DNA from 2 places in the Agrobacterium sp. DSM 25558 genome. Region 1 is predicted to be linked to the other one. Evidence: predicted binding sites of a transcription regulator. Region 1 holds the regulator's gene; the other holds the start of a gene.

What was found. Region 1 encodes HrcA, which represses chaperone genes, less so after heat shock. Its sites were predicted from a motif close to GTTAGCACTCNCNNNNNGNGAGTGCTAAC; they were not measured.
Region 2: a site for HrcA is predicted at 11,961-11,989, ahead of groES (co-chaperone GroES). Genes of this name have one in related genera too.

Annotation. Positions count from the first base shown of each region.
Region 1 covers NZ_FMUD01000003.1:85,324-101,490, forward strand. The annotation lists gene hemW (radical SAM family heme chaperone HemW) at 1-539, opposite strand, end outside; gene rdgB (RdgB/HAM1 family non-canonical purine NTP pyrophosphatase) at 539-1,183, opposite strand; gene rph (ribonuclease PH) at 1,201-1,917, opposite strand; gene hrcA (heat-inducible transcriptional repressor HrcA) at 2,079-3,167, shown strand; gene grpE (nucleotide exchange factor GrpE) at 3,282-3,917, shown strand; gene DSM25558_RS04105 (dienelactone hydrolase family protein) at 3,965-5,047, opposite strand; gene ptsN (PTS IIA-like nitrogen regulatory protein PtsN) at 5,082-5,543, opposite strand; gene hpf (ribosome hibernation-promoting factor, HPF/YfiA family) at 5,625-6,200, opposite strand; gene rpoN (RNA polymerase factor sigma-54) at 6,424-7,971, opposite strand; gene lptB (LPS export ABC transporter ATP-binding protein) at 8,154-8,942, opposite strand; gene DSM25558_RS04130 (LptA/OstA family protein) at 8,977-9,552, opposite strand; gene lptC (LPS export ABC transporter periplasmic protein LptC) at 9,566-10,231, opposite strand; gene sppA (signal peptide peptidase SppA) at 10,474-11,427, shown strand; gene DSM25558_RS04145 (integration host factor subunit beta) at 11,454-11,759, shown strand; gene DSM25558_RS04150 (lipopolysaccharide assembly protein LapA domain-containing protein) at 11,844-12,194, shown strand; gene DSM25558_RS04155 (class I SAM-dependent methyltransferase) at 12,302-13,474, shown strand; gene DSM25558_RS04160 (TrmH family RNA methyltransferase) at 13,471-14,331, shown strand; gene lspA (signal peptidase II) at 14,331-14,819, shown strand; gene DSM25558_RS04170 (hybrid sensor histidine kinase/response regulator) at 14,875-16,167, shown strand, end outside.
Region 2 covers NZ_FMUD01000002.1:198,601-214,767, reverse strand. The annotation lists gene DSM25558_RS03510 (TldD/PmbA family protein) at 1-204, opposite strand, end outside; gene DSM25558_RS03505 (patatin-like phospholipase family protein) at 295-1,125, opposite strand; gene rsmD (16S rRNA (guanine(966)-N(2))-methyltransferase RsmD) at 1,333-1,890, opposite strand; gene DSM25558_RS03495 (pseudouridine synthase) at 1,871-3,919, opposite strand; gene DSM25558_RS03490 (nucleoside deaminase) at 3,992-4,456, shown strand; gene DSM25558_RS03485 (hypothetical protein) at 4,653-5,279, opposite strand; gene ileS (isoleucine--tRNA ligase) at 5,406-8,363, opposite strand; gene DSM25558_RS03475 (bifunctional riboflavin kinase/FAD synthetase) at 8,616-9,596, opposite strand; gene DSM25558_RS03470 (TIGR01459 family HAD-type hydrolase) at 9,612-10,460, opposite strand; gene chrA (chromate efflux transporter) at 10,550-11,878, opposite strand; gene groES (co-chaperone GroES) at 12,051-12,347, shown strand; gene groL (chaperonin GroEL) at 12,412-14,046, shown strand; gene DSM25558_RS03450 (hypothetical protein) at 14,177-14,920, shown strand; gene DSM25558_RS03445 (DoxX family protein) at 15,061-15,507, shown strand; gene DSM25558_RS03440 (GFA family protein) at 15,559-15,972, opposite strand; gene hisG (ATP phosphoribosyltransferase) at 16,028-16,167, opposite strand, start outside.

The DNA of each region.
Region 1 (16,167 bases):
TCAAACGACATGCGTGGAAAAATCTCGCGGGCTAGCCGGATGGCTTTCAGCGCATCGGCCACATCGTGCAGGCGGCCCAGAAATTTCAGGTCACGGTCGTTGAGTGCCTGCACACCCATGGATACGCGGTTGACGCCAGCGGCGCGGTAGCCGCGAAAGCGCTCTGCCTCCACGCTGGATGGGTTGGCTTCCATCGTAATCTCGATTCCATCTGGCACATGCCAGAAACGGGCTATGCCATCCAGAATTGCACCCACTGTCTGCGGGTCCATCAGCGATGGCGTGCCACCGCCCAGGAAAATGCTGGTGACGATCTTTGCGCCGCTCAATTGGCGCATCGTTTCCATTTCCCGCAGAAAAGCAGCGACGAAACGATCCTGATCCACCGGCTGGTGACGGACATGGCTATTGAAATCGCAATAGGGGCATTTGGCGGCGCAAAATGGCCAATGCACATAAAGGCCGAAACCCGGTTCACCCGTGTCCGGCAACATGAAGGTGCTAGGGGCAGGGGAGAGCCTGCTCCCAAGATCGGTCATCATGCGTCGAGACAGGTTTCGACGAATGTCTTGAACGCACGTGCACGGTGCGAAAGCGCCTGCTCATCGCCAGGCTTCCAGCCATGCTTTTCTTCAGCACTCATTTCGCCAAATGTCGTCTCGTGTCCTTCCGGCTGGAAAATCGGATCATAACCGAAGCCGCTGACACCACGGGGTGGCCAGGCAACAGTGCCTTCGATTTCGCCACGGAAGAATTCGGTATGACCATCCGGCCATGCAAGGCACAAAACGCTGACGAAGCGGCAGGTGCGGGCAGAAGGATCGGTCGCGCCGCGTGCTTGAAGCGCATCTTCCACTTTCTGCATCGCCATCGCAAAATCGCGTGTACCGTCAGCCGTTTCCGCCCAATTGGCAGTGTAGACGCCGGGATCGCCGTCGAGCGCGTCGATTACCAGACCGCTGTCGTCGGAAAGGGCAGGCAGACCGGATGCCTTGGCGGACGCCAATGCCTTGATCGCTGCGTTTTCCTCAAACGTCGTGCCTGTTTCGTCGGGTTCTGCGAAATTCAGCTCGGCAGCCGATTTGGCGGAAAAGCCGAGAGGACCGATGAGATCAGCGATTTCGGCAATCTTGCCCTTGTTGTGGCTGGCAACGACAATGGTTCTGGTTTCAAGCTTGCGCATGGTCTGTCTGTCCCGGTTCAGCCAATTGCCTGCTTTTGCAGCTCAACGAGTTCCGCACAGCCGGTTTTGGCAAGGCCCAGCAGCGTTAGGAATTCTTCCTCGCTGAAAGGCGCGCCCTCAGCTGTGCCCTGAATTTCAACGATGCCACCGGAGCCTGTTATGACGAAGTTTGCGTCGGTTTCGGCAGAGGAATCTTCCAGATAATCCAGATCGATCACCGGCTGGCTGGCAAAAATACCGCAGGAGATGGCAGCAATATGGTCTTTCAGGACCTTCTCGACCTTGATCATGTTGCGGGTTTCCATCCACTTTAGGCAGTCGTGAAGGGCAATCCATGCGCCAGTGATGGAAGCGGTGCGCGTGCCGCCATCTGCCTGAATGACATCGCAGTCAATGCTGATCTGGCGCTCGCCCAGCGCCTGAAGATCAACCACGGCACGCAGGGAGCGGCCGATGAGGCGCTGAATTTCCTGTGTTCTGCCACCCTGTTTGCCGGATGAAGCTTCGCGACGCATGCGCTCATGCGTGGAGCGCGGCAGCATGCCGTATTCGGCTGTCACCCAACCTTTGCCGCTGTTGCGCAGCCATGGTGGCGTCTTTTCTTCAAGGCTGGCGGTGACGAGAACATGCGTATCACCGAATTTTACGAGACAGGAACCCTCGGCATGCTTGGAGAAGTTGCGCTCGAAAGAAACTTTGCGCATCTGATCGATTTTTCTGCCTGAAGGCCGCATATGGTTCGTCTCCGTTTTGATCTCCGCCTTCTAAGGCTGCACAGACCGATTTGCAAAGGAAAAGCGGGCAAGGGTACGGTAGATGCGGAATTTCCGTTTTTACTTAAGCGCGCGAGCGACTATATTCCATTGATGAACTGACGGGACGAAGAACGGACGCAATGAGCATCTCTCCTCCAATCGGAAAAGAACCGGGTGCGCTTCTGGATGATCGTTCACGCGAGATATTCCGTCGCATTGTCGAAGGCTACCTTGAAAACGGGGAACCGTTGGGATCCCGTAGTCTGTCACGCGTGTTGCCGATGTCGCTGTCTCCCGCATCCGTGCGCAACGTGATGAGCGATCTCGAGGAACTGGGGCTTATCTATTCGCCGCATATCAGCGCGGGCCGCCTGCCGACGCAGACGGGGCTGCGCTTCTTCGTGGATGCCTTCATGCAGGTAGGTGACCTGCCGGAAGAGCAGCGCGCCAGCATCGATCGTCAAATTGGCCCCGTCTCTGGCCGTGAGCAGCCCATCGAGGGGTTACTGACGGAAGCCAGCCGCATGCTGTCGGGCATGTCACGCGGTGCGGGGCTCGTTCTGACCACCAAAAGCGATGCGGTGCTGAAGCATGTGGAATTCATTCGGCTGGAGCCGACAAAAGGCCTCGCCATTCTAGTGGGTGACCACAATCAGGTTGAAAATCGCATCATCGACCTGCCTGCCGGCATCACACCTTCGCAACTGACGGAAGCGGCCAACTTCATCAATGCGCACCTGTCCGGCCAGACATTGCCGGAGCTGCGCACGCAGCTGTTGCAGCAGAAGACTGAGCTTCAGACCGCGCTCAGCACATTGGCGCAGGATCTGGTCGAGCGCGGGCTTGCCGTCTGGTCCGGCGATAATGAGGACAAGCTCGGCCGGTTGATCGTGCGCGGCCGCTCCAATCTGCTGGAAGGTCTGGCCGGTGAGGAAGACATAGACCGTGTTCGCCTGCTTTTCGATGATCTCGAGCGCAAGGACAACCTGATCGAAGTCCTCAATCTGGCCGAAACCGGTTCCGGGGTCCGGATTTTCATAGGCTCTGAAAACAAGCTCTTCTCCCTTTCGGGCTCGTCGTTGATCGTGGCACCCTATAGGGACGACGATAATCGTGTGGTTGGTGCCGTCGGCGTCATTGGGCCGACGCGGTTGAATTACTCTCGCATTGTCCCGATGGTGGATTATACCGCGCAAATCATGGCGCGGCTTTCGAGCAAACGACGCTGATTCTAAAAACACTGGTCAAAAAGGCGGCGCTTTTTCCCGCAAGCCTTGATTTTCGCATGGCAAAGTTCGATATCGGGCGCAAGCCATGAACATATGCAAAGCTGGAGTAACGTCATGACCGATAAGACCAACAAAGCCGGACCTGACGCGGACCTCGTTGACGAGGGAGCCGAAGGTGCAACAGTTGAGAACGCGGCGCCTGAGCAGGCCGAGCCCGATCCTGTTGAGGTGCTGAAGGCGGAAAATGCAGATCTGCGCGACAAATTTCTGCGCCTTGCTGCGGAAATGGACAATCTGCGTCGCCGCACAGAGCGTGAGGTAAAGGACGCGAAGGCCTATTCCGTTTCGGGTTTTGCCCGCGACATGCTGGCGGTTTCCGACAATCTGCGCAGGGCGCTGGAAACCATTCCACCCGAGCTCAAAGAAAATGCTGATGCCGCCATTGCCGGTGTGATCGAAGGCGTTGATATGACCGAGCGGTCGATGCTGTCGGCACTCGAGCGTCACGGCGTTCGCAAAATGAATGTCGAAGGCGAAAAATTCGACCCTAATTTCCATCAGGCCATGTTCGAGATTCCAAATACCGCGGTGCCGAACAATACGGTCGTGCAGGTGGTGCAGGCTGGCTTTACCATTGGCGATCGCGTTCTGCGTCCTGCGATGGTGGGCGTTGCCAAGGGTGGCCCAAAGGGTGAAACGCCGACGACGGCAGAACCAGGCACCAGCAGTGTCAACGAAACAGACGCCTAACGAAACAGTGTCCATCATTCCAACTGTTCGCTGGAATGATGGACACGTTACCTGCCAAATTGGCGATCCAGCCAGTCATAGGCATAATCCTGTTGATCAGCCGTAAAGACATGACCGCCTGGCCATAGTTTGGTTTCGAGGCGATCCAGCGCGTTCCATGCTTCCCAAACCGACCGCATTTTTTCGAACGCATCTTTTACCAATGCAGGAGGAAAGAGTGTATCCGCCGCTCCGGCGAAGATCAGCATTGGGTTTGGTGCGGCAAGGCTCGCAACATCGGGGTGGTCAAGATATTGCAGCAGGCCCGGATGGGTCATGTGCCACGCTGACCCGCCCCGCAGCTGGTTGTTTCCCGGCACCATCAACCCTTTTGCCGTCGCCATCCAGTTGACGGCTACCGTCGCTTTGATCCTGTCGCTCAGTGCCGCCGCCTGCCATGCCCGGAATGCGCCCATGGAAAAGCCGACCGCGGCAAGCCGCTGCTGATCGACCTGCGGCAGGCTTGCCAGAAAATCTGCTGCCCGCGTGTCCTCGAACGCCATGAGACCAGCCAGAGAGCTTCCCATATTGAAGAAATTTGCCGCAAGCGCCTGTTGCGCATCATAGGCCAGTGGCCCACGATCGGCCCAGCCCAATGCATCTGTTGCCAGCACGGCGTAACCTCGGCGGGCGAGCTCGTCACCCGGATATCGCCCAGAGAAAAATCTCTCCGCCCATGTCTTGGACGTTTTCAGCCTCGCCTTGTCATCCCAGCTTTCGATCAGCTTTTCCTTGCCGATGTCGAACATCGACCCATGGTCATGGTACATCACGGCAGCAGGGAACGGGCCTGTGCCTTTCGGCATCAGCAACAATGAAACGACGCGACTGTCGTTCGTAAGATTAAATGCCAACTTGCGAGCGAAATAAACTCCGCGATCCACCTCATCCATAATTTCAGAGGCGAAATCCGTCTGTACCGGATTTTGGAGGGTAAGTTCCCATAGCTTGGCGCGAGCAATTTCCTTCCAGCGAGGAAGATTTTTTGTCCGCTCAGACCAGCCTAATGAGAAGGCCATCCGCTGTTTCAGCGCGGGCGCGAAAACAGGAAGGTTGTCTTCGCTCACGCCGCGCGTCTGGTTATTGGCCACGTCTGGAGATCTGGTTGGGTCGTCGCCACCCATATCAGGCGGCGGTTGCCTGTTCCTGATTGAGGAAGGTGTAGATGGCGGTATCCGAATCTGTCGCACGTAGCTTGGCCACCAGTTCAGGGTCGCGCAGCACACGAGCAATGCGCGACAGTGCCTTCAAGTGATCAGCGCCGGCACCTTCGGGTGCTAGCAGAAGAAAGACGAGGTCGACGGGCTGGTCGTCCAGCGCTTCGAAATCGACCGGATTATCGAGGCGGGCAAAGACACCGACGATGGAATTGATGCTGGCCAGTTTTCCGTGCGGAATAGCAATGCCATGACCGACACCTGTCGAGCCAAGCCGCTCACGCTGCAATATGACGTCGAAAACTTCCCGTTCCGGCACTCCGGTGATCCGCGCGGCTTTCGCCGCCAGTTCCTGAAGGAGTTGCTTTTTGGAATTGACCTTGAGGGCGGGAATAATTGCATCTTGTTGCAGCAAATCTGCCAACGCCATTCTTTTTATCCTTCATGCCATCGAAACGAACCGGGAGTGCCGCCGATGAGGGCCGCACTCCCTTTCGTTCTGTCAGACTATTCAGCTTTTTATCGTTGCCGCATCAATCCAGCCGATGTTTCCATCGTTGCGGCGGTAAACAATATTCAGTTCCTTGGCAGGGCTGCGGAACAGCAGCACCGGCTCATCTGTCATATCAAGCGCCATGACCGCACTTGCGACCGTCATCGTTTTGACCTGCTTTGAGGTTTCAGCAACGATAGTCGGCGCGAAATCTTCAGGCACTTCCTCGTCTTCATCAGGCACGGCATCCATGACCGTGTAAGGAAACTCTTCGAGGATGCTGTTGGCGGACGCACCGTTGTGGTGATCCTTTAGCTTTCTCTTATATCTGCGAAGCCGCTTCTCAATTCGTGCAGCTGCCGCATCGAAACTTGCCTGTGGATCATTGGCCTCGCCTGCAGCATGCAAAACAACCCCGGTATCGAGATGGATTTTGCAGTCGCTTGAAAAGCGTGGCCCGGATTTCTCCACGGTTACTTGGCCAGAATACCCCCCGTCAAAGTATTTGGTAATCGCCAGGCTAATGTTGTCCTCGATCCTCTGACGGAACGATTCGCCGATATCCATATGTTTACCAGATACACGCACACTCATGGAATTTTTCCTTCTTCAGTGATTTGCGTATACCAGCTTACGTCAAGCCAAGCGCTCATCCAAGCGTTTCGAGTCCGTTTCGGTCTCATTCCGGCTTGGCACCTCAACACAACGAGCACTTTAACGTTGGTGAGCCCCTGCCACCCGTGCGGCGAGCTTCTAGCCTTGGCGGCATGAAGAGTCAATTAAGATTATTAACAGTTTGAAATATATTAATTTTTCGTTATGCGATCGCGATTTTCGCCATCGCTTTTTTCTCTCGCCGCCTTTGTACGGACGAGGGAATATTCATGGCTTCACGATATTTTGCGACCGTTCGCCGCGCCAGCTCAACGCCATTTTTTTTCAGATTTTCAACAATTTCGTCATCCGACAGAACCCCATCGGGTGCTTCCTGCGCAATCATCAACTTGATGCGATGGCGCACCGCCTCTGCCGAGTGGCTGTCGCCGCCCTCCACCGATCCTATGGAAACACTGAAGAAGTATTTGAGCTCGAACAGTCCGCGCGGCGTCAGCATGTATTTGCGTGAGGTGACGCGACTAACGGTGGACTCATGCATCTTGATGGCATCAGCCACTTGCTTGAGATTGAGAGGACGCAAATGGTCGACGCCATGGATAAGAAAGGCATCCTGCTGGCGCACGATTTCGCTGGCAACCTTCATGATTGTTTTAGCGCGCTGGTCGAGGCTACGGGTCAGCCAGCTGGCTGTCTGCATGCATTCCGACAGAAACTCACCATCCTCGCCGTTGCGTGCCTTGATTTTCGAAACCTGGGCGAAATAGGTTTGGTTGACCAGTACGCGCGGCAGCGTTTCCGGGTTCAACTCGATAAGCCAGCTGCCATCACTTGCTGGCCTGACAATGATGTCAGGCACGATGATTTCCGAAATCCCGGTTTCAAAACCCGCACCTGGCCGAGGATTCAGCGAGCGGATTTCAGCCAGCATGTCCAGAAGGTCTTCTTCTCCAACGCCACACAGGCGTTTGAGCGAGACAAAATCACGTTTGGCCAGAAGCTCGAGATTTCCGACAAATGCGCGCATTGCGGGGTCAAGACGGTCTTTCTGCGCAAGTTGAATGGAAAGGCATTCACAAAGCGTCCTTGAAAAAATACCTGGCGGATCGAGTGTCTGGAGAGCGGTAAGAATAGTTTCGACCTCGGCTATGGATTTACCAAGCCGACCTGAAACATCATGCAGGGCCTCTGCGGGGATATAGCCGGTCTCTTCCAAGTGATCGAGCAGCGCGTCCGCAATCAAACGGTCCGTGGGCACAGAGATGGTGAAGGGGAGTTGCTGGCCAATATGGTCGCGAAGGGTCTGCTTACTGGCGACGAAATCGTCGAGATCGTAAGCCTCAGCGGAGTCCGCACCAGGCATGGATTTCCATTGCCCGATGAGTTCGGGCGCATCCGCCTTCGACGGCGCTCCATCGTCCTGAAAAACATTTTCGAAACTCGTGTCGAGCTGTTCATTCAGGCTGCTCGCACGGTCACCATACCATTCTTCAGGATCGGGAGGGCTCTCGGCAAACTGTTCAGGGGCTGGGCCAGATTCATCTACGCTGTCCGAATTGGCGGTAGAAGAGCCGCTTAAATCGCTATCATTTGCTACAATTTCCAGCAGCGGGTTCTTCTCGACCTCTTGCGCGATGAATTGCGTCAGCTCGATATGCGTCATCTGAAGCAGTTGTATGGACTGCATCAGTTGCGGGGTCATGACCAGAGACTGACTCTGACGCAGCAGAAGACTGGCGGACAAGGCCATGGCGGACGCTAAACTCCCATAAACCCACTTTTCGCCCTATTTTTTGAAAAAAGATCGGCGACAAAGTCTAACTTGGCCCAAAAATTGCTTTTTATTTTTGTTTGGTCAAGCTCAACTCGGGGTGAGGAGAAAGAATCTTTGCTGCGAACGCATCGCAGGCAGCACTTTTTCTAAGTCACGGCTCAAAGGCTGAAATTATTGCCCAGATAAAGGCGACGAACATCAGCGTTGTTGACGATCTCTGATGCTCGACCGTGGGTCAACACCTCGCCAGCATGAATAATATACGCCCGGTCTATGAGCCCCAATGTTTCACGCACATTATGGTCGGTAATCAAAACACCGATCCCGCGCGCTGTAAGGTGGCGCACCAGGTTTTGAATATCGCTGACGGAGATCGGATCGACGCCTGCAAACGGCTCATCCAGCAGCATGAATGTCGGATCAGTTGCCAGAGCGCGGGCGATTTCCAGACGTCTCCGCTCGCCACCCGAAAGGGCGACGGCAGGAGATTTGCGTAGCTGTGAAATATGAAACTCTTCCAAGAGCTCATCGAGCTTGCGATTGCGCTTCTTTTCGTCGCGCTCGTGCACTTCCAGAACGGCGCGAATATTGTCTTCGACGGTCAATCCGCGAAAAATGGATGCTTCCTGCGGAAGATACCCGACGCCCAACCGCGCACGGCGATACATAGGCATGTTGGTGACATCGTTGCCATTAATGGCAATCTTGCCGGAATCGACCGGAACCAAGCCGGTGATCATGTAAAAACACGTCGTCTTGCCGGCTCCGTTCGGCCCGAGCAGGCCCACGGCCTCACCACGTCGAACCACGAGCGATACGCCATTGACGACGCGGCGGGTGTTGTAGGTTTTTGTCAGGCCTTGAGCGATCAAGGTGCCGTCATAACGCGACTTGTCACCGGCAACGCCATCCGTTTCGGGTGCGCGCGCGGAACCAGCGCCAAACAGCTTTGAGATAGATTGTATCTTCACGGGGTACGAACTACTGCTTTTTCTGCGATTTCGGGTCGAGCATGATGCGTACTGGCCCACCACAGCTTTCCAGCTTTGCCTGACCAGTCGTCATGAAAACCGTCAACTTGCAACCGGTGAAAACATTCGTGTCCTGAGACAGGACAACCTGTTTTCCCGAAAGAATGAATGTCTGCGCCGCCATGTCGAACTCACCCTTGTCGGCGGTCGCTTTTTGCGTGCCGGAGGTGAGGTAGACAGAGTTGTCTACGAAAATCTTATCGATGTCGGCGCCGCCACTGGTGATCGATGAGTTGGCAGCTGCGCCGTCACCCTTGCTCTTGTAGAGTACGGTCATCTTGCCAGCCTGCAAGGTGGTCGTGCCCTGCACAACCTTCACATTACCTGTAAAATAGGCTTTGTGCTCCTGATCCCGCACTTCCAGCTGATCGCTTTCGATGGCAATCGGCTGGTCATTGGAAAGCTTCAGGCCTTCCATATTGCTGGTTGCATTCTGCGCGGCCACAGGGCCTGCAAGACATGCCAGAGCAACGGCTGCAAAGCAGGCTGCGTTGGTATAACGGGCTGTGCGCGAAATCTGCATCATCTGGGTCGGGCTCTCACTTGCCTGCGTTCTGAATGGTCGATGCAGCTATACGAGCTCGTACCTGCCCCGAAAATGTAATCGTCTTGCCATTATCTGCTATATATAAACTATCCGCGTTAATGGAACCTTCTTGGGTCTTGATGGCAACAGGCGTTTTGCTGTCCATCGTTCCGGCTTTCAGGTCGACATTCGCAGTTTGGAACTTAGCTTGTATGCCATTGCTGAGATTGATGTCAAAGGGCGCGGTCATTTGCAACCGGTTTGTCGCGCGGTCGAAAATACCCTCCTGCGCGATAACCTGTGCGATAGTATCATTCATGGGCACAGCCGCCAGCACTTTTTCAAGCGTCATGAGGTTGGGGCTTGCAATATCCTGTAACGCGCGCTCGGCGTTCATGGAATAATCGAAGCCCTTGTTGTTGCGCCCGGCCAGCGCCGGCTTTTCCATGACGATCTTGCCATTTTCCACGGTGGCGCTTTGAAGTGAAACCTCGTCCGGCATCCATGTGCGTGCCAGTGATACGGCAATGAAAGCCAGCGAGATGATGGCGGCTCCGAGCGGAAGAACGATCTTCAGTTTCCTCACTCGCGCGGAATGGCGCAGCGCAAGACGATACGCGCTCTCATGTCCGCTGGACAAAGGAAAAACAGGCGCTGGCTGGCTTATTCGTTCAAGCATCTCTTCAAAGTGTCCGGAGCAGGTCGTCGCAGACAAAGGTACAAAGCGACGCCATCATGAGTTCTGGTTGTCTTTGGCACGAGGGCCATGCTCTGCCAATATGGTTTTTCTCTGAAATAGCGCAAGGGCTACGATATTTTTATCAAAACGGTGCTTTCCCGTTTGTTTCCTGCGAAGAGGTGAGTACAAGGCTCATATGGTCGGCTTTAACAGCCGTTACTGGTTTTATCGAAGGTGAACACATGGATCAGATGGCAATCGCAGATCGCAGGCAGTTGCGGCGCAAGCTGACATTCTGGCGCGTTGCGGTCGTGCTGCTTCTGGTCGCAGGTTGTGTCGCGATTTATCGGTTTGCTTTCTCAGCGCCGACGCAAAGCATGCGGCCGCATATTGCACGTGTCGAAATCAGCGGCATCATTCAAGATGACACCGAACTGTTGGAGCGGCTGCAAAAAATTGCCGATAGCGATAGTGCCAAGGGCCTGATCGTTTCCATTTCTTCGCCAGGTGGCACGACCTACGGCGGCGAGCGGATTTTCAAAGCCATTCGCGCTGTCGCTGAAAAGAAGCCGGTCGTCTCCGATGTGCGCACATTGGCAGCTTCGGCGGGTTACATGATAGCGACCGCAGGCGACACGATCATTGCGGGCGATACATCCATTACCGGATCGATAGGTGTGATTTTCCAGTATCCGCAGGTCGGTCCTCTTCTCGACAAGCTTGGCGTGTCCCTGCAGGAAATCAAATCTTCACCGATGAAGGCAGAGCCTTCGCCTTTCCACGAACCGCCGGAAGAAGCGAAGACCATGATCCGCAACATGGTCATGGATAGCTACGGATGGTTTGTCGACCTTGTGGCAGATCGCCGCAAGCTGCCGCGGGAAGACGTTCTCAAACTTGCGGACGGTTCCATTTTCACCGGTCGTCAGGCCGTCGCTGCCAAACTCATCGACACGCTGGGTGGCGAAAAAGAAATCCGCGGCTATTTCGAGACCCGCAACGTGGCCAAGGATTTGCCAATCGTGGAATGGACCGCGCCTTCCAAGCGTTCGCCGTTCGGCCTTTTCAGTCTTGCCGGGATCGTCAAACTGCTCGGCTATGATGAATTTCTGCCATTCGATGCACCGCGCCAGCTGGGAGCCGACAAGTTGTTTCTTGACGGTCTTGTTTCGGTTTGGCAGGTTAGAGACCGATAAAAAGCCAATTCTTTCAGGGGGCAACTTTGATTAAGTCTGAACTGGTGCAGATCGTTGCTGCGCACAACCCGCACCTCTACCACCGCGATGTCGAAAATATCGTCAACGCTGTGCTGGACGAGATTACGGATGCACTGGCAGCGGGCAACCGTGTCGAGCTGCGCGGCTTTGGTGCTTTCTCGGTAAAGAACCGCCCGTCGCGGTCTGGACGCAACCCGCGCACCGGTGAATCCGTTTTCGTTGAAGAAAAATGGGTTCCCTTCTTCAAGACGGGGAAGGAATTGCGTGAGCGGCTGAACCCAGGCATGAGCGACGTCGAAGACGAAGACTGAGCATAGTGGTTGAGGCGGAGCCCTCCAGCTCCTATCTGACGTCGATGCAGGTTGTCTGAAGGCCCCTAAGACGGAGTATCGTGGATGTCAAAAAAGATCGTCAACCTTTTGGTTCTGGTCCCTTTGGCCATTATTCTGGTGATATTGTGCGTTGCCAACCGACAGGCGGTGACGCTGGCGCTCAACCCTTTCAGGCCAGACGATAGTTTGCTGTCGTTTTCGGCACCCTTTTTCGTATTTATTTTTCTTGCCGTCATTTTCGGTGTGTTTCTGGGTTCGCTGGTCACCTGGTTTTCGCAGGGTAAATATCGCAAGCGCGCCCGCACCGAAGCCAAGGAAGCCATACGCTGGCATGACGAAGCCAACAAGCACAAGGCTGCCGCCAACACTGTTGCAATCAGCGCGCCGGTCGATGCCCGTATCGCCTCCAAGTAAAATTGCTCGCAACGTGATAGGTTTTGACAGCGCAGCCCTTTGATAATAACGCGCCGTGATGTTATTCGCTGTCGCAAGAGATGCGGTTAGACTTGGAAAGAGCCCCGTTGAAGAAAAAAGACAATCGCCCGGGTGCCAAGCCGCGCGCGGGGCAGGAGCCCCGGCAAAGAAATGCCGCAAAACCGGCAAAGCAAAAAGACGGCGCTCCTCGCAACCGCAATGCGGATCATGTACGCCCGGCTACAAGTGCCACCTCAAAGGCTCCCATCAAGTCAAATGTGAAGGACGTCGCCACTGCCAAGGTGAAGATCGCTCCACAGGAGACGGAGCAGGTTCCTCCTCGTCCGCTGAAGCAACGCACAGGTGCCATGCCGGCCGAGCAGGTTCCCGTCATTCTGGAATCTCTGGGCGCAGGTGATTTCCACCTGATCGACACCGGTAACGGGCTGAAACTCGAGCAATATGGCCAATACCGCATCGTGCGTCCCGAAGCGCAGGCGCTTTGGCGTCCAAGCCTGCCGGATCGTGTGTGGGAAAACGCGGACTCCATTTTCAGCGGCGATACCGATGAAGATGGTATGGGCCGCTGGCGCTTTCCGAAGGAACCGCTGGAAGAAACATGGCCGCTCTCTCTTCTGGGCGTTAATTTTCTGGGTCGTTTCACCGCTTTTCGCCATGTCGGCGTGTTCCCGGAACAGATCGTGCATTGGGAATGGCTGAAGCACACGATTGAAACGTCTGATCGGCCGCTGAAAGTCCTCAACCTGTTCGGTTACACTGGCGTAGCCTCTTTAGTGGCCGCTGCCGCTGGCGCTGAGGTGACCCATGTGGATGCTTCCAAGAAGGCGATCGGCTGGGCGCGGGAAAATCAGGCGCTGGCGGGCCTCGAAAATGCGCCGATCCGCTGGATTTGCGAAGATGCGATGAAGTTCATCCTGCGTGAAGAACGGCGCGGCAATAGCTACGACATCATCCTCACCGATCCGCCGAAATTTGGACGCGGCACACACGGCGAAGTGTGGGAGTTGTTCGATCATCTACCGCTGATGCTGGACGTCTGCCGTGATATTCTGTCGCCCAAGGCGCTCGGCCTCGTTCTGACGGCCTATTCCATCCGCGCCAGCTTTTATTCCATGCATGAATTGATGCGCGAAACCATGCGCGGCGCAGGTGGCGAGGTCGCATCCGGCGAGCTTGTCATCCGCGAAGCAGGCCTTGATGGCAAAACGCCGGGCCGCGTGCTCTCCACCTCTCTCTTCAGCCGCTGGGTGCCGAAATGATCGATGACCGACGTGAAAACCGACCAGGCCGGGTAGGGCAGGTCAAAGAGGTCACCAGCCTTGCCAACCCCATCATCAAGGACATCAAGAACCTGACCCAGAAAAAGGGCCGGGAAGAAACCGGTACCTTCATGGCCGAGGGTCTGAAGCTGGTCATCGATGCGCTGGAATTGGGCTGGACGATCCGTACGCTGGTTTATGCCAAAAATGCCAAGGGCAAATCCCTGGTGGAGCAGGTCGCGACGAAGACCGTTGCTTCGGGCGGACTTGTTCTGGAGGTTACAGAGAAGATACTGTCCTCCATCACCCGCCGCGATAATCCGCAGATGGTGGTCGGCATATTCGACCAAAAATGGACACAGCTGAAGGACATCCAGCCTGAAAACGGGCAAACCTACATTGCACTCGACAGGGTGCGTGATCCCGGCAATCTCGGCACCATCATCCGAACTGCTGATGCCGCAGGAGCATCCGGCGTGATCCTTGTCGGTGATTGCACTGACCCGTTTTCGCTGGAAACAGTGCGGGCCACCATGGGTTCGGTTTTTGCCATACCTGTGGCACATGCGACCGTGGATGAGTTTCTGAGCTGGAAGAAAACAGCCGGTGTGAGCGTTGTTGCCACCCACCTTGCAGGCTCTGTGGACTACAGAACGATCGATTACAAAAAGAAGCCGACCGTGCTTTTGATGGGCAACGAGCAAGGTGGTCTTCCGCCTGAGCTTGCTGGAAAGGCCGATCAACTGGCCCGTATTCCGCAACAGGGGCGCGCAGACTCTCTCAATCTGGCGATTGCGACAGCCGTGATATTGTTTGAAGCCCGCCGTCACCTTCTCGAACTTGCACCGGTAAAATAATGACGAAACCCGCATTGTTCTCGAGACCCATACCGGCCGTTGCTCTCATCGTCATCGCGCTGATCATCGACCAGATCGTCAAGCTTCTGGTGGAAGCCTATCTGCCCTTGCAGGAGATGGTGCCGGTCATACCCTTCTGGGCGCTTTACCGCACCTATAATCTGGGCGTCGCCTTCTCCATGCTGTCAGGCATGGAAGGCTGGTTCATCGTCACGATGCGTCTGGTGATCGTCGGGTTCGTCATCTGGCTGTGGCGCAAGACGGATGCCGACCGCACCTTCGCACATCTCGGCTTCGCCCTGATCATCGCCGGTGCTGCCGGCAATATATTCGACCGGTTTCTCTACGGTCATGTGATCGATTACATCCTGTTTCACACGGACACCTGGTCGTTTGCCGTCTTCAACTTGGCTGACTCGTTCATCACCATTGGTGCTGGTTGCGTCATTTTGGACGAAATACTGCACGCAAGAACGAAGAAACGCTAAAAATTTAACATTCAGACCAAGTCAATCAAAACGGCTGCCGTGTTAGCAATCGTATATGAGCGAACTGGCGAAACTGAATAACCGGCTTTCTGACGCGTTCGACCCGACCGATACGGCTGGTGTCACCGACGATGCTCGTGGTGGGAAAAGCCGGGATGAGCCGTCAGCCCTGCCGTTTTACAACAGCCTTCTTCGCACCGTCACACTGTTTACGGCAGGTTGCGGTTTTGCTTTCGCAAGCGCTGTGTATCTGGGCGGAAACGTCGCTCTTTACATGGCGGCCTTATCCGTATCGATTTGCCTATCCTGCGCGTTCTACATGATGTTTAGGGCCTCGGCTTTGCGTCAGGCATCTCTGCGCGATGCGGAGGTTGTCGAGGCAAGGCAAATGCAGAATGCGGCGCTCGTGGCGGAGATGCACGAGGCCATGGGCGATATCGTTGTGACCCGCGATATGAACCGGCGCATTCTTCATGCCAACAGCACGTTTCGCGAAATGACGGGCTGCGGTGACCCGTATGGAAAAACATGCGAGGAAATCGGCATTGCGTTTCGTCCCGGCGACCAAGTGCATAGCTATGATGTCGAGATCGCCACACCCTATGGCCAGCGGATTTTCACATGGCACGATGCGATCGCCCATGACGGAACGAGCAGCCGTCTGGTGATCAGCACCATCGCCCGTGACGTGACGGACGAACGTGCCGCCATCGTCACCCGCGAAGATGCGCGGTTGCGTGCGGAGAACGCCAACGCCGCCAAAGGCAGGTTGCTGGCAACCGTCAGCCACGAAATTCGCCTGCCGTTGTCAGGCATCCTGGGCATGAACCACCTGCTGTCACAGACCCGTCTCACTCAGGAACAGCGCAATTATCTGGATGGCATGCGCCAATCCGGCCAGGCGCTGGTGCAACTGGTCGAAGATCTATTGGACTTTTCCACCATGGAAGCAGGGCGATTCAGGCTCAATCCACGGGCGGAGAACCTGCGGCAGTTGATCGAAAGCGTAGTGGAGATGCTGTCCCACCGCGCCCATGAAAAAGGGATCGAGATCGCCTCTATCGTCGCGCCTGACGTACCTGACTATCTCGATTTCGATCCTGCTCGTCTGCGCCAGGTGCTGTTCAATCTCATCGGCAATGCAGTGAAATTTACAGCCAAGGGCGGCGTTCTTGTGCGGGCATCCATGGCGGGCGGTGCTCTTTCAATTGACGTTGAGGATACCGGTCCCGGTATCAGCAAGTCTGAACAGGCCCGCATCTTTGGTGAGTTCGAGCAGGCCGGTTCCTCCTCGCAACGCAGCTCGGGCACCGGGCTTGGTCTTGCTATATCCGCCCGCATTATCAGA
Region 2 (16,167 bases), on a different contig from region 1:
GCGTTTGCCGACGAAGACGCGCAGCGAAAAATCATCGCTCTCGGATGACTCGGTGCTTTCCACCTTGCCGAGCCGCACGCCGACGGATTGCGACCGCGACCGCACGATGACGGCATCCGCCTCATCGGCACCAGCGCGGCGGGCCATATCAACCAGTTCGCTAGCGCGCTCGAGAAGCTTGGAGGAATCGATATCTGAGGACATGGGTTAAGCCTTTCGTTGACCTTCATTTATTGCGGCGCACCTGCCGCATCAAGGCCAAAGCGGCATTTCACCGGTAATTGAGGGAAATGCCTACACGTCCACGCCGTGGCCTCGATGATAAAGCTCCACCTGCATCTCGATCTGGCGCTTGAGATCGTCCTTGCTGACCTGGGATTCGGCCAGCACCTCGTGCGCCTTGCGGAAATCCAGCACCTTGAAACGGTTGACCGGCGGGCGCAGGAAAATATGTGGCGGGTGCATGCGCAGCTTCAACGAGATCACCGATTGCATCATCAACTGGCTGGCACCGAACAGGCTCTCGAAACGGCTGGGCATCGTCGTGCCATCGCCTTCCGGCCCGCCGACCACGTCCACCGCAATCACGATATCCGCCTTATCCAGCAGATGATCGTAAGGCACCGGATTGAAAATTCCGCCATCGATCATGATGCGGTCATTCATGCGAATGGGCATGAACAGGGCGGGAATGGCCGAGGAAGCTGCAAGCGCCTGACGCAGATCGCCGCTTTCGACGATGACCTCCGACTGCGCATAATAATCTGTTGCCGTCACCTTCAGCGGGATTTTCAGCCCTTCGAAGGTCTTTGGCATCGCAGATGGCAGCAGAGCATCGAGAACGAGCTCCAGATTGAACTGTCCCAGGCGAAAGCCGAACACGGCGTGGCGCATGGAGGCAGGGCCGAGGCTCCAGAGCTTGTTGGCAACGCTGCCCTTTTTGCCCATCAGTTCCAGCGTGTATTCTCTGATGTCGCGGCCACTCATGCCAGCGGCCATGCCGGCACCGATAATGGAACCGATGGACGAACCGGCAATGGCTGTGGGACGAATACCGAGCTCATCCAGCGCTTCAACGATATTGATATGGCAGATGCCGCGTGCGCCACCACCACCCAGGGCCAGCGCGAATGTCGGATCGCGGACTTCTTTTACGCGGGCTTCTCTGGCAGCTTCTTCGCGTTTACGCTTTTTGCCAGAGAGTTTCTTTTTCTTTTCAGCCACGGGTGCGGCCTCTCCTTCAAGTCATTTCGCTTCCCGCTCTATGACACAAAGACGACAGGAGAGTGACGCACGACTGCAACCTCGTGCATCACCGCCTGCAAAGACGTATCAAGGCTCGTAGCGGTAAAAATGCATGATGGAATCCCCGAAGGTGCGACTTTCCATCAGCTTGAACGCCGGATCGACCGTCACGAGGACATCCGCGCGTTCTTCGAGAATGGCCAAAGCACCCGGTACCAGCCAACCGCCGAGATGCGCCGCTACAAAGGCTTTTTCGCCCTGCCCCTGAGCATAGGGTGGGTCTGCAAACAAGACATCGAAGGGCTCGATATTATTCACGCTGCCGAGCTTGGTGGCATCGCGGCGCAAAATGCGCGCACGACCGTGCAGACCGAGAGCATCGATATTTTCCCACAACAGACCCCTGCCCTCGACGCCGTTTTCAACGAACAGGGCAACGCGGCAACCACGCGACAGGGCTTCGAGCCCCACCGCGCCTGTTCCGGCGAAGACATCGAGAATCCGCGTCCCATCCAGACTTTCCGGATAAGCGTGGCTCAGGATATTGAAGAGGCTTTCACGCGTACGATCGATAGTCGGCCTGATTGCATTCGATTTCGGAGCGGCCAGTGACCGGCCGCGAAACTCACCGCCTACGATCCGCATTACGCGTCATTCCCCTGTTTCCAGTCGGTTTGCTTCCAGTCGGCTTACCACCCGGACCTTTGCCACCGGGACCGCTGCCGCCAGGTCCCTTGTTTCCGGGACCCTTGCCCGAAAAACCGCCTTCGGAGCGCTCGCCGCGCGGTTTTCCGAACGCTGGCTTGCCTGCAGAACCACCCGGCTTGCCGCCAGAGGGCCTGCCTTCGCGCGGCTTATCGCCAAACGGCTTTGCGCCACGGGGCTTGTCACCGAAAGGACGATCCGAGCGTGGACGATCTCCGTCCTCACGGGGCTTGCGGTCGCCATAGGGGCGTTCGCTGCGTTCACCAGTGCGCGCCGGACGGTCGCCAAATGATCTTTCTGGACGCGCGGGGCGGTCGCCTCGGTCTGGACGATCCCCGAAGGACCGTTCGCCACGAGGACGCTCTGCGCGGTCGCCACCTTCACGCGGCTTACGGTCATCGTAGGGGCGCTCACTGCGTTCGCCGCCGCGTGCGGGACGATCACCAAAAGGTTTGCCGCCACGGTCCGGGCGGTCCCCAAACGACCGTTCGCCACGAGGGCGCTCTGCACGGTCGCCGCCTTCACGTGGCTTGCGGTCACCGAACGGGCGGTCGCTGCGTTCGCCACCACGGGCGGGACGATCACCAAAGGATTTGCCGCCGCGGTCTCCACGGTCGCCGCCCTTGCCGCGTCCACGGCTTTCATCCTGCGCGGGCTTGTCGGCGCGGATCCATTCGCCATCGACATCCTTGTGTCTGACGATCGCGCGCCGGGCATCGGCTTCCGCTGATGGTTTGAAGACGCTTTCGGCTTCATCCCGGTAAGACTTGCGTTCCTTGCCGTCGCGGGTTGGCCTGGCACCCGGTGCCATCCACACATTGGCCGTGCGGTTGCTGCCCATTGGTGGACGCTTGGGGCCGCGATCTTCCTGACCTTCATCACGGCCCTTGGCGAAAGGTTTGCCTGGACGTTTGCCATCCGGCTTTCCCTGCGCGCCATCGCGAAGATTATCTCGCTTTTCGGCAAAGTTGCCACCGCGTGGGTTCTGCTCCGCGGCACCTCGCTTGGTCCATTCGGACTTGACGGGACGCGGAGCTGGGGCCTCGTCTTCATCGCCAACCGCATCATAGATCGGCGCATCGAAATTGGCACCAGCCGCTTCAATGAGGCGTGGACCCAACTGGTCACGCAGCATACGGCCACGCACTTCCACGACCTGGCTTTCCGGCAGGTCGCCAAGCTGGAAGGGACCATAGGAAATACGGATAAGACGGTTCACTTCAAGGCCGAGAGCGCCGAGAACGTTCTTGATTTCACGGTTCTTGCCTTCGCGAAGACCCATGGTGATCCAGACGTTACGGCCCTGGGTGCGGTCCAACGTCGCCTCGATTGCGCCGTAGAGCACGCCATCGACAGCGATGCCTTCCTTCAACTTATCGAGTGCCGCCTGATCGACTTCGCCGTGGGCGCGAACGCGGTAGCGGCGCAGCCAGCCGGTGGTCGGCAGTTCGAGAACGCGCGACAGACCGCCATCATTGGTCAGCAGCAGCAGGCCTTCGGTGTTGATATCCAGACGCCCGATGGACAGGACGCGCGGAAGCTCCTTCGGCAGGTTGTCGAAAACGGTTGGACGTCCTTCCGGATCGGAATTGGTTGTCACCAGACCTGACGGCTTGTGGTAGAGCCAAAGGCGCGTACGCTCGGCACCACGGATCGGTTCGCCATCAACCTCGATTTTGTCATCGAGGGTGGCGTTCACGACGGGGCTGTCAAGCTTCACGCCATTCAGCGAGACGCGACCTTCCATGATCATCCGCTCGACATCGCGGCGCGAGGCCACACCTGCGCGGGCGATGATCTTGGAAATACGCTCGGGTTTTGCCGCTGCGGTCTCCGCGACAGCGCTTTCCGTTTTTGCCACGAACGGCTTTTTCTCGCGCGCGGCATCGGGCTTGCCGGAGGACTTCGGCTTGCTATCCCGATCGAATGTCTTAGCCCCAGCGCGCTTCGGCTTGTCTTTGAATGTCATTTGTTGTTTGCCTGTTGTTTGGCGTGTCCTATCAGGTCACGCGGCACTGGTTAAGAGGAAATTGCACGAACTATGGCGGAAACGACGCATTTCATGGACTTGGCGCTTGCCGAAGCGCAAGCAGCGGGCTCCCGTGACGAGGTACCCATCGGTGCCGTGCTGGTGCTGGATGGCCGCATCATTGCCCGTTCCGGCAACCGAACCCGCGAACTGAACGACGTGACTGCCCATGCCGAAATCGCCGTTATCCGCATGGCATGCGAGGAACTGGGCCAGGAAAGGCTGACCGGCGCCGACCTCTACGTCACGCTAGAGCCATGCACCATGTGCGCCGCCGCCATCTCCTTTGCCCGCATCCGCCGCCTGTATTATGGCGCGAACGATCCCAAAGGTGGCGCGGTGGAAAGTGGCGTGCGGTTTTTCAATCAGCCCACCTGCCACCACGCGCCGGAGGTTTATTCAGGTTTGGCGGAGATGGAGAGTGCGAAGATTTTGCGTGGGTTTTTTCAAGGGAAGCGGAATGATAGCGGAGTGTAGGTGGGGTTGGAGCGGTTGCTACGCTCGCCCCACACTCAACGTCATCCTCGGGCTTGACCCGAGGATCTAACCACGTTGACGTAGGGGTTCGTTAGATCCTCGGGTCAAGCCCGAGGATGACGGAGGTTGAGTTTGCCGTGACCTTAAGACAACGACGTAGGCAAGTTCATACCCGCCTCACAAACCAGAAAATCCCCTACTGGAACGGGTTCCACCAGCTTTTGCCAGTGTTGGCCATGGCTGCATTCTTCTTGCGTTCTTTTTCTTTTTTCGCTTCCGGCTCGCCCAGGTCAGCCAACTGATCCTGTGGCAAGTTGCGGTATTCAACCGGCGGGTCGGTGAGGAATTTGCGCTGGTTGCTATTCACGACGGTGCCGCCTTGCGCGTCGGCCTTGGCCTTGCGGAAGGCTTCCCACTTCTGGCTTTCGGTCATCTGACCGTTGGTGCCGTTACCGGCGAGAAGCGGTGAACGATAATGCGGGTTGTCCTTGTTGGCGTCGGCTTCCTGGCGCAGACGCTCGCGCGCCTCTTCCGGTGTTTCCGGCCATTGCGGGTTGGTTTCGCGGTTGGCAAGGCTCTGCTGCGGCTGCGTCAGTTGATCTGCGCGTGCCTGTGCTGGCACAACGAGGCCGGGGCGCGGATTGTATTTCAGGTTACGCTTGTCCTGGTTGCCCGTAATCGACGTGGCGCTACCAAGATCGTCCACCAGCTGTTCAGCCGAAGTCTTTCCCGTGCCGTAGGTCGGGCTGGTGCATGCGCTCAGCGCAAGGCCAACAGTCACTGCGCCCGCAATCGTGCCATACATGCGAAAACTCTGCGTCATGCTCATGGAAACCCTTCCGCCCAAGCCGTCCAGACGACCGGCAGCCCGCATTGGTGCTAAAATCCGGCCATTTTCAGGCAGGTTTACCGGATGAACGCCCAAAGTGCAATTCATCCGGCACTTTTCTTAAATGGCTACACCCAATTCGCGGAGTGCAGCGGCATCACGCGCCGAGACATCGGGAAATGCAGCGTCCGAGCCGACATCTGTAGTGATGCGCCATGAACGGGCGCATTTGCGGCCTTCGGCCAGCTTCTGCTCGACGGAAACATTCTGCACTTCGCCCAGACGGAAGGCCTCTGCCGGGCCTTCACCCGATGCGACCGAGATGCCCGAAGTGATACAGATTTCCGCGAAATCCTGACCTTCAAGCGCTGCCAGAAGTTCGGGATCGGCAACATACACCACAGGAGCCGCTTCCAAAGACGAGCCGATGCGCTTTTCACGGCGCTCGACTTCCAGGGCGCCTGTTACGACCGTGCGCACCTTGCGGATTTTGTCCCACTTGGCTTCCAACGCCTCGTTCTTCCACTCGGCTGGAATCTGCGGGAACTGCACGAGGTGGACCGATTCCGCGTCGGAATATCGCGAAAGCCACGCTTCTTCCGTCGTGAACGGCAGCATCGGGGCAAGCCATGTGACGAGGCAATCGAACAGCTTTGCGATGACCGATAGCGATGCACGACGCTTCAGCGACGACGGCGCATCGCAATAGAGCGCATCCTTGCGGATATCGAAGTAGAAAGCCGACAGCTCGACATTGGCGAAATCGATCAGCGCACGAGTGATCTTCTTGAACTCGAAAGCGTCATAGCCTTCGCGCACGACCGTATCCAGTTCGGACAGACGGTGCAGCACCAGCTTTTCCAGCTCCGGCAGATCGGCATAGGCAATCTCTTCGCCCTTGTCGTGCGCCAGCGTGCCCAGCATCCAGCGGATGGTGTTGCGCAATTTGCGATAGGAATCGACATTGGTCTGGATGATGGCCTTGCCCAGACGCTGGTCTTCCCAGTAATCCGTGGTCATGACCCACAGACGCAGGATATCCGCACCGGACTCCTTCATCACATCCTGCGGAGCCACCACGTTGCCGAGCGACTTGGACTGCTTGCGACCCTGCTCATCCATGGTGAAACCATGGGTGACGACAGCGTTATACGGCGCACGACCGCGCGTCGCGCAGCTTTCCAGCAGCGACGAGTGGAACCAGCCACGATGCTGGTCGGAGCCTTCCAAATAGACATCCGCAGGCCATTTCAGGTCTGGGCGATCTTCCAGCGTGAAGGTGTGCGTGCAGCCCGAGTCGAACCAGACGTCGAGGATATCGCGCACCTGATGCCACTTGGCGTGATCATGGTCGTTGCCGAGGAAACGTTCCTTGGCACCGTCGGCAAACCATGCGTCCGCGCCTTCGGCCTCGAAGGCCTCCAGAATGCGGGCGTTTACGGCCTCGTCCAGCAGCACTTCGCCATGCTCATCGGCAAAGACGGCGATGGGAACGCCCCAGGCGCGCTGGCGCGACAGCACCCAATCCGGGCGGTTTTCGATCATGGCGCGCAGGCGGTTCTGGCCAGCGGCAGGCACGAAACGGGTATCGTCGATGGCCGACAGTGAGCGCGAGCGCAGCGTGGTGCCATCGCCCAGTTCCTTGTCCATATATACGAACCATTGTGGCGTATTACGGAAGATGACCGGCTTCTTGGAGCGCCAGCTATGCGGATAGCTGTGCTTCAGACGGCCACGGGCAAACAGATTGTTGGCCGCGATCAGCGCCTTGATGACGCGCTCGTTTGCGTCACCCTTCTTGCCGTTGTCGTCCATAACGCGGGCAGCGCCGCCTTCAGCCGATGGGCCGAAACCGGGGGCATCTTCGGTGTAGAAACCATCATCGCCAACGGGGAACGGGATTTTGGACGAAATGCCACGCGCTTCGATTTCGCGAGCCTTAGAGGTCCACGCGTCAAAGTCTTCGCGACCGTGGCTTGGTGCTGTGTGGACGAAGCCCGTGCCTGCATCATCGGTGACGTGATCGCCGTCGAGAAGTGGGACGGCGAAGTCGTAGCCAAGGTCGGCCAGCGGATGGGCGCAGGTGATCGCAGCCAGTTCTTCCGCAGTGACAGGACGAACGAGCTTAAATGTCAGCTTTGCCTTCTTGGCGGCTTCGTCGGCCAGCTTGGTCGCGAAGATCAGCTTTTCGCCGGGCTGTGGGCCAAAGTCGTTCTCAGCGGATTCGACTTCGAACAAGCCGTAAGGGAAGCGCGAGGAGAAGGAGATCGCGCGGTTGCCGGGGATGGTCCAAGGTGTTGTGGTCCAGATGACGACGGATGCATGATAAAGATCGGAGCGAAGCTCATCCTTTCGAGCGACCGAAGCAGCCGCGTCAGGATTGAAACCCAAATCGTACGTTGCGACAGGGAACTTCACCCAGATCATGTCGCTCTCGACATCGGCATACTCGACCTCGGCCTCAGCCAAAGCCGTACGCTCGACAACCGACCACATGACCGGCTTCGACCCACGATAAAGCTGTCCGCTCTTGGCGATCTTCAATAGCTCGCCAGCGATCCGGGCTTCCGAATGGAAGTTCATGGTCGTATAGGGTTGTTCGAAATCGCCCTCGATGCCGAGACGCTTGAACTCGGCGGATTGCTTCTCGATCCAGCCAGCAGCGAACTCACGGCATTCCTGGCGGAATTCGTTGATCGGAACCTCGTCCTTGTTCTTGCCCTTGGCGCGGTAGGCTTCCTCGATCTTCCACTCGATGGGAAGGCCGTGGCAGTCCCAGCCGGGAACGTAGTTCGAGTCAAAACCGCGCATCTGGAACGAGCGGGTGATGACGTCCTTAAGGATCTTGTTCAGCGCGTGGCCGATGTGGATGTTGCCGTTGGCATAGGGAGGGCCATCATGCAGCACGAATTTTTCGCGGCCAGCGGCGGAAGCGCGCAGCTTCTTGTAGAGCCCCATTTGCTGCCAGCGGGCAACCGTTTCCGGCTCCTTCTGCGGCAGACCGGCGCGCATGGGGAAATCCGTCTGCGGTAGGTATAGCGTTTTGGAATAGTCGATCGTCTGTGCGGTGTCGTTCATGATCATACCGTTATGCGGCGCCCCGAATGAGAACAATCTCAGGGTCACGCCGTCTTGAGTGCAAGAGGGCTAAAGCGGAGGGCGCTCAAGGCAAGCGCCGAAATCCCGGACCTTTCGGCTGCTTACTGCGCGCGAAAGGCCGGGCCAATAATTCGGGATATGAACGTCAACCGAAATTTGTACATGGGCGACTGTTTATGTGTTTTTCCAGCATTTGAAAAGCGAATAGATGCTGCGCAAGTGCTATCGGTTTCAAAAAGCGATCAACGCATCCAGTTCGCCCAGCGGTTTGACGCCTGCAAGCAGCGCCCTCGCCTCTTCCTCATCTCGTTTGATCTGCGCCACCAGTGGCTCTAGCCCATCGAACTTCAACTCGTCGCGCAGGTGGCCGAAGAAGGATACCGAACACAACTCGCCGTAGAGGTCGCCGGAGAAATCGAAAACGAACGTTTCCAGCAGCGCCGCGCCGTTATCCGTAACGGTGGGTCGATAGCCGAAGCTGGCCACGCCGTCATAAAGCCTGCCATCCATGCGGCGGAACCGTACCGCGTAGATACCGGGCTTCAGTCCCGTTTCCGGCGGCAAGGCCATGTTGGCGGTCGGGTAGCCTAGCGTGCGGCCAAGCTTCTGCCCGCCAATCACTTCCGCCTCGACTGTGTAACGGTAACCCAGCAGGCCTGCGGCACCCACAACGTCGCCTTGCAACAGCAATTCCCTGATGCGGCTGGACGACACGACGTCGGCGCCCTCATCGCGGAAGGCATCCACCAGCGTCACGTCGAAACCATGGCGACGACCGGCTTCCATCAAAAATGCCGGACCGCCTTCGCGACCCTTGCCGAAATGGAAATCGAAGCCGGTGACGACAGCGCTGGCACCCAGCCAGTCGACCAGGACGGATTTGACGAAATCTTCTGCTGAACGCTGCGCGAAATCGCGGTCGAACGGATATTCGATGACGGACTGAAAGCCTTCGGCCGCCAGCAACCGTGCCTTGACTGGGGCTGGCGTCAGCCGGAACACCGGCGTTTCCGGGCGAAACACCGTTCTCGGATGCGGTTCGAATGTCAGGGCCAAAACCGGAATGTTACGAGCCCGCGCCAACTCCAGCGCACGGTCCAGCACGGCACGATGGCCGCGGTGCACACCATCGAAGTTACCGATGGCAACCAGGCCGCCCTTGAGGTTATCCGGCAGCGGTTCTTTCTTCTCGTTGCGATGAAAAACGGTCATGGGCAAACTCTGTTCTCAAGCGAGACGCGGCATCCACCAGCCGGGGGCTGCGTTCTGGCTTTTGAGGTAAGCATTCATCAGAGCCTCGTCGGTCTCGCCATTCAGCGTATATTCCGCCGCGTGAATGCCGCCACTGACATAAAGAAGCTGGAGGCCTGCATCGATGGCACCCTTCACATCCGTCGGCATACCGTCACCGATGGCCAGCACGCGATCTTTGGAAAACTCGCCGCGAACCTCTTTTGCCGCAGCAAGGCACGCCTCATAAATCGGCGAATGCGGCTTGCCTGCGATACGCACCTCACCACCAAGCTGCTCATAATAGGCAGCCATGGCACCGGCGCAGGGAATGATGCGCTCACCGCGCTCCACAACCAGATCCGGGTTGGCGCAGATCATCGGCACGGAGCGAGTAATGAAGCCCTTGAGCATATCCGTGTAGTCTTCGGGCGTTTCGGTTTCGTCATCGAAAAAGCCGGTGCAGACAACGGCCGTCGCTTCTGCTTCTGTGGCGATCTCGACATCCAGACCTTCCAGTAACGGCAGGTCACGCTCAGGGCCGAGAAGAAAGATTTTTTTCGGCCCTACGGCAATCAGACCACGCGTTACATCGCCAGATGTGACGATACGGTCATAAGCGCTATCGGAAATGCCGAAAGCCCGCAATTGCGCAATGACGCCGGGCGCCGGGCGCGGTGAATTGGTGATGAGCACCACAGTCTTGCCCGCCTTGCGCGCCGCTTCCAGTGCAATAGCGGCATCCGGAAAAACGGACACACCATTGTGCAACACCCCCCACACATCAGACAGAATAACGTCGAACTGAGCGGTGATGTCGCCAAGCGTGGCAATGCGATGGGCCATTTAATAATTCCAAGCGTTCCGTGAATTCACGCTGTGACATCGCAAAGCGGGATGGCGATGGCAAGCGAAAAAGCAGGACTCCAGGCCGGTTATGTCAACCAGAGCCTTACGAAACCCGCTGCGATGCACAATCCCAAAACCGGCAGCATGCCCAGTTTCAAACGGAAAAGCATGATGGCAGAGACGATGAACAGGCAAAGCGAAAACAGATCGAGCGTCTGCCAGACTGGCCACGACACCTGGAGATTGACGGCGGGCAGAAGCGGAATCCGCTCGATCTCGCCGAACAGCACATGCAGGCCAAACCAGACGGACAGATTGAGAATGACCCCGACAACCGCCGCCGTAATCGCCGAAAGCGCCGCCGACAGCAGGCGGTTATGGCGCAGCTTTTCCATATAAGGCGCGCCTGCGAAGATGAACATGAAGCTCGGCACGAAGGTTGCCCATGCCGCAACGCTGGCACCCAGAATGCCTGCTGTCATTGGGTCGAACAATCCAGGATGACGGAAGGCGGCAAGAAACCCGATGTAGGACAGGACGAGCACCAATGGACCCGGCGTCGCCTCTGCCAGCGCCAGCCCATCCAGCATCTCACCCGGCATCATCCAGCCATGCGTTTCCACCGCCACCTGCGCCACATAGGCCAGCACCGCATAGGCACCTCCGAATGTCACCACGGCCATTTTGGAAAAGAATATCTGCAGATCGACGAGCGTCCCTGGTCCGCTAGTGACCCACAAGAGCAGCAATGGCAATTGCCAGATCACGACACCAACCAGCAGGCCTCGAACCAGCCTTTTCCATGAGGGTGAGGCTGTATCGACCTCCAATAGTTCGATTTGCGGCAGTGTGTTGCCTCTTGCTTTTAAGAAGCAGACAAGCCCGGCGGCCAGAATGACCAGCGGAAACGGAACCCCGAAAAAGAACAGAGCCACGAAGGCAGCAGCCGCTATGCCCACCAGAAAACGGCTGGTCAGCGCCCTTTTGGCGACCCGCAGCAACGCTTCCATGACGATGGCCAGAACACCTGCTTTGAGGCCGGACAGCAACGCGGGCAACCAGTGCGTATCCTGATAAAGCGCGTAGGCTGCTGCCAGCGCGACGATGACCATAAACCCCGGCAGAACGAACAGCGCGCCAGCGACGATGCCGCCCCGCCTGCCATGCAGCAACCAGCCGGAATAGGTCGCCAGTTGTTGTGCCTCTGGTCCCGGCAAAAGCATGCAATAATTCAATGCGTGGAGGAAGCGCTGCTCCGATAGCCAGCCCCTCTCATCCACCAGCACACGGTGCATCAGACCGATCTGTCCAGCAGGTCCGCCGAAACTCAGCAAGCCGATGCGACCGAACACGGCGGTCATCTCCAAAAAGGAAGGGCGTGCAGGGGAAATATCGTCGCGTAAAAATTCTGTCATACGGCGGTAGTAACCATTTTACATGAAATTTTTCCGACAGCCTGTCCTTGACTCAGTCCCATAGCCTGCTTATCTCCGTCTCGCTGGCACTCCACAACAGGGAGTGCTAACAATCATCACTCGGACCTTTTTGTGAGGTTCGTTCAGGTCATTTGATCGAGGGATTAGACTAATGACAAGCACAACATTCCGTCCGCTGCATGACCGCGTCGTTGTTCGTCGCGTTGAGTCTGAAGCAAAGACAAAGGGCGGCATCATCATTCCTGATACCGCCAAGGAAAAGCCACAGGAAGGCGAAATCGTCGCTGTTGGTACCGGCGCTCGCGATGATAGCGGCAAGCTCGTTCCTTTGGACGTCAAGGCTGGCGACCGCGTTCTGTTCGGCAAGTGGTCCGGCACCGAAGTCAAGCTCGACGGCGAAGACCTTCTGATCATGAAGGAATCCGACATCATGGGCGTTATCGGCTGATTTAGCCGGTTCTTCTCACCTTTCCATGACAACCAATGGGCAATGAGCCCGGGAGTTTGCTACAATGGCAGCTAAAGAAATTAAATTCGGCCGCACAGCGCGCGAAAAGATGCTCAAGGGCGTCGACGTTCTCGCAGACGCAGTGAAGGTAACGCTTGGTCCTAAGGGCCGTAACGTCATCATCGACAAGTCCTTCGGCGCACCGCGCATCACCAAGGACGGCGTTTCTGTCGCCAAGGAAATCGAACTCGAAGACAAGTTCGAAAACATGGGCGCACAGATGGTCCGCGAAGTTGCTTCGAAGACCAACGACATCGCCGGTGACGGCACGACGACTGCGACCGTTCTTGCACAGGCCATCGTTCGCGAAGGCAACAAGGCTGTTGCAGCCGGCATGAACCCAATGGATCTCAAGCGCGGTATCGACCTCGCTGTGTCCGAAGTCGTCAAGGACCTTCAGTCCAAGGCCAAGAAGATCTCCACTTCGGAAGAAGTTGCACAGGTCGGTACGATCTCTGCAAACGGCGACACGCAGGTCGGCAAGGACATTGCCGAAGCCATGCAGAAGGTTGGCAACGAAGGTGTTATCACCGTCGAAGAAGCCAAGACTGCTGAAACCGAACTTGAAGTCGTTGAAGGCATGCAGTTCGACCGGGGTTACCTGTCGCCTTACTTCGTCACCAACCCTGAAAAGATGGTTGCTGACCTGGAAGACGCTTACATTCTTCTCCACGAGAAGAAGCTTTCGAACCTTCAGGCCATGCTGCCTGTTCTCGAAGCTGTCGTTCAGACCGGCAAGCCACTCGTCATCATTGCTGAAGACGTTGAAGGCGAAGCTCTTGCTACGCTCGTCGTCAACAAGCTGCGTGGCGGCCTGAAGATTGCTGCTGTCAAGGCTCCTGGCTTCGGCGATCGCCGCAAGGCCATGCTCGAAGACATCGCGATCCTGACCGGCGGTACCGTTATCTCCGAAGATATCGGCATCAAGCTTGAAAACGTCACGCTCGACATGCTCGGCAAGGCGAAGAAAGTTTCGATCACCAAGGAAAACACAACGATCGTTGACGGTTCGGGCCAGAAGTCCGACATCGAAGGCCGCGTTGCGCAGATCAAGGCTCAGATCGAAGAAACATCTTCCGATTACGACCGCGAAAAGCTGCAGGAACGTCTTGCCAAGCTCGCTGGCGGCGTTGCCGTCATCCGCGTTGGCGGCTCCACGGAAATCGAAGTCAAGGAACGCAAGGACCGCATCGACGACGCTCTGAACGCGACGCGCGCTGCTGTTCAGGAAGGCATCGTCGCTGGCGGCGGTACTGCTCTTCTGCGCTCTTCCACGAAGATCACCGTCAAGGGTGCAAACGACGACCAGGAAGCTGGCATCAACATCGTTCGCCGCGCTCTTCAGTCGCTGGTTCGCCAGATCGCTGAAAACGCAGGTGACGAAGCCTCCATCGTTGTTGGCAAGATCCTCGAGAAGAACGAAGAGAACTGGGGCTACAACGCTCAGACCTCTGAATATGGCGACATGATTGCCATGGGTATCGTTGACCCGGTCAAGGTTGTTCGTACAGCTCTGCAGAACGCAGCTTCGGTTGCTTCCCTGCTGATCACGACAGAAGCCATGATTGCCGAACTTCCTAAGAAGGAATCGGCAATGCCACAGATGCCAGGCGGCGGAATGGGCGGTATGGACTTCTAAGAAGTCTTACCTTCTTGGAATACGGAAAGGCGGTCCTTGCGGGCCGCCTTTTTTGTTGCGGTGATTTCGGAGCCTCTATATCGTCAAACGAGAGCAGGACAGAATACGCAACCAAAGTGACGGAGCTCACGTGTCGGAAGCAGAAACGGAGCCAGCGGCGGTACGCGCAAGGATCCCGTCGTCTCTCTTTTATGAACGACTGCTTCTTTTGGTCGCTGCGGTGCTTATGTTTGCCGCAGGATCATGCGTTTACGACATCATCAGCCTGCCTGTGCCGGCACCGTCAAACACTGTCAGTTTTCTATCCGCCTTGCTGTATTCCGCCGTCTTCAGCTTCCCGTCCATAGTCCTCATCAATGCCCTTGTATATTTTGGCAAGATGTTCGACCCTCCCCCTGCCGAGAAGCGAAAATGGGACTTTCCAGGCTGGATATTGAAAAATCCCTATGCTGCCATCATCATCGGTCCGCTTGTGTTTATCTCACCGTTTCTCCTTATTTTCGGTCTTTCCGGTATCGTGTTTTTGTTTGCAGTCGGAATTGCGTTTTACGTAACGCCTAGGCTATTGGCCAAGGGACCTCTTGGGTACGTCCTGTTTCTAGCGATATCGCTGGCTGGCGGATGGATAGTTTCCATGCTCCTCTCCAATACACACAGGATAACTGAGTGCGAGGCCGATAAGACGGTGCCGCTTCGCTCCGGTGCGACAGTGCCGTGTGATGCTTACTCCTTCATAGAAAAGGCCGAAGGATTGCTCATCACACACGGCCAATCGTCCACCTTCGTGCCGCTGACAGATCTCGCGCCAGACGAGATTGAGGCACTGGGGCATAGAAGTTGGTTTATGCGAAGCGGGATCAGGCAGTACGACTGAGCCAAGGCCGAGACCGCGGATCACTGTCTTCAAATAGTGAACAAATAGTCTCCACTTGTTCATCTTTTCCCGGGTGACAATTTGGCGCATACCTCCGCGCATAAATTCATGCCATCAGGCGCCTTCTTCGGAGACATGCAATGTCCAACACCCAGAACGCACTCGTGCTCATCGCACGCATTCTTCTTTCTTTCATTTTCATTCTCTCCGGCTTCGGCAAGCTAACGGATCCTGCCGGTACAGCTGGCATGATCACGGGCGCTGGCCTTCCGGCTGCGACGGCGCTCGCTTACCTTGCTGGCGCTTTCGAACTGGTCACCGGTCTCGCCATCCTCGTTGGATTCCAGACGAAGATCGCCGCTTGGGCGCTGGCCGTATTCTGCGTGTTCACCGGCCTCGTTTTCCACAGCGGCACAGTTGCCGTTCCCGGCTGGCCTGATGCCGCTCTCGGTTGGATCAACACGCTGAACGGCATCATGCTGATGAAGAACATCACGCTGGCTGGTGCCTATATCCTGCTTGCCGCTTTCGGTGCCGGTGCCTATTCGCTCGACGCACGCCGTGGCCTCAGCCTCGCTCGCGCATAAGCTGATCTTCAGTTCTTAAAAAAGCCGCTGGAGCGATCCGGCGGCTTTTTTTCATCCCGTATAGTCTTTCTCGTAACCCGGCAGATGCTCGATATCGGATAACCAGTCCACAGCAGAACACGTCCATATCTGCGCTTTGGGAACCAGCGCGTCTCGCTCATTGATGCTGCCCCAGCGGATACCCCATTCCTCGGCGTCATCACCCTCGCCGCTGGTAAACAAAGGCGAACCACATTCCGGGCAGAAGTGCTGGTTGCGCACACGACCATTGTCAGCCGTCTTGCGATAGACCTTCGGCTCGTTCTCACCAATCTTGAGTGCCGAGCGCTGGACCAACAACGTGACGCGGAAGGGCGAGCCGGTCAGCCGCTGGCAATCCGTGCAATGGCAAATGCCGACGCGGTTCGAATCGGTCTCCACCTCAAACTTGATATGGCCGCACTGGCACTGGCCGGTAAATTGCATGATGAACTCCTTCTCCAAGGAGCCCATCTTAGAGCAACCACTCGATAAACCAAAATTACAGGGCGGCTTGCACGCGCGCGATGATGTCTTTCACCGCAGCATTACCCTCATGTTCCGGCTTGCGCGCCCGTACGAAGCAGGCTTCCGAGCGCAGAATGATGCCGTCGGTGAGAACCTTGAGATGGTTGGCTGTCA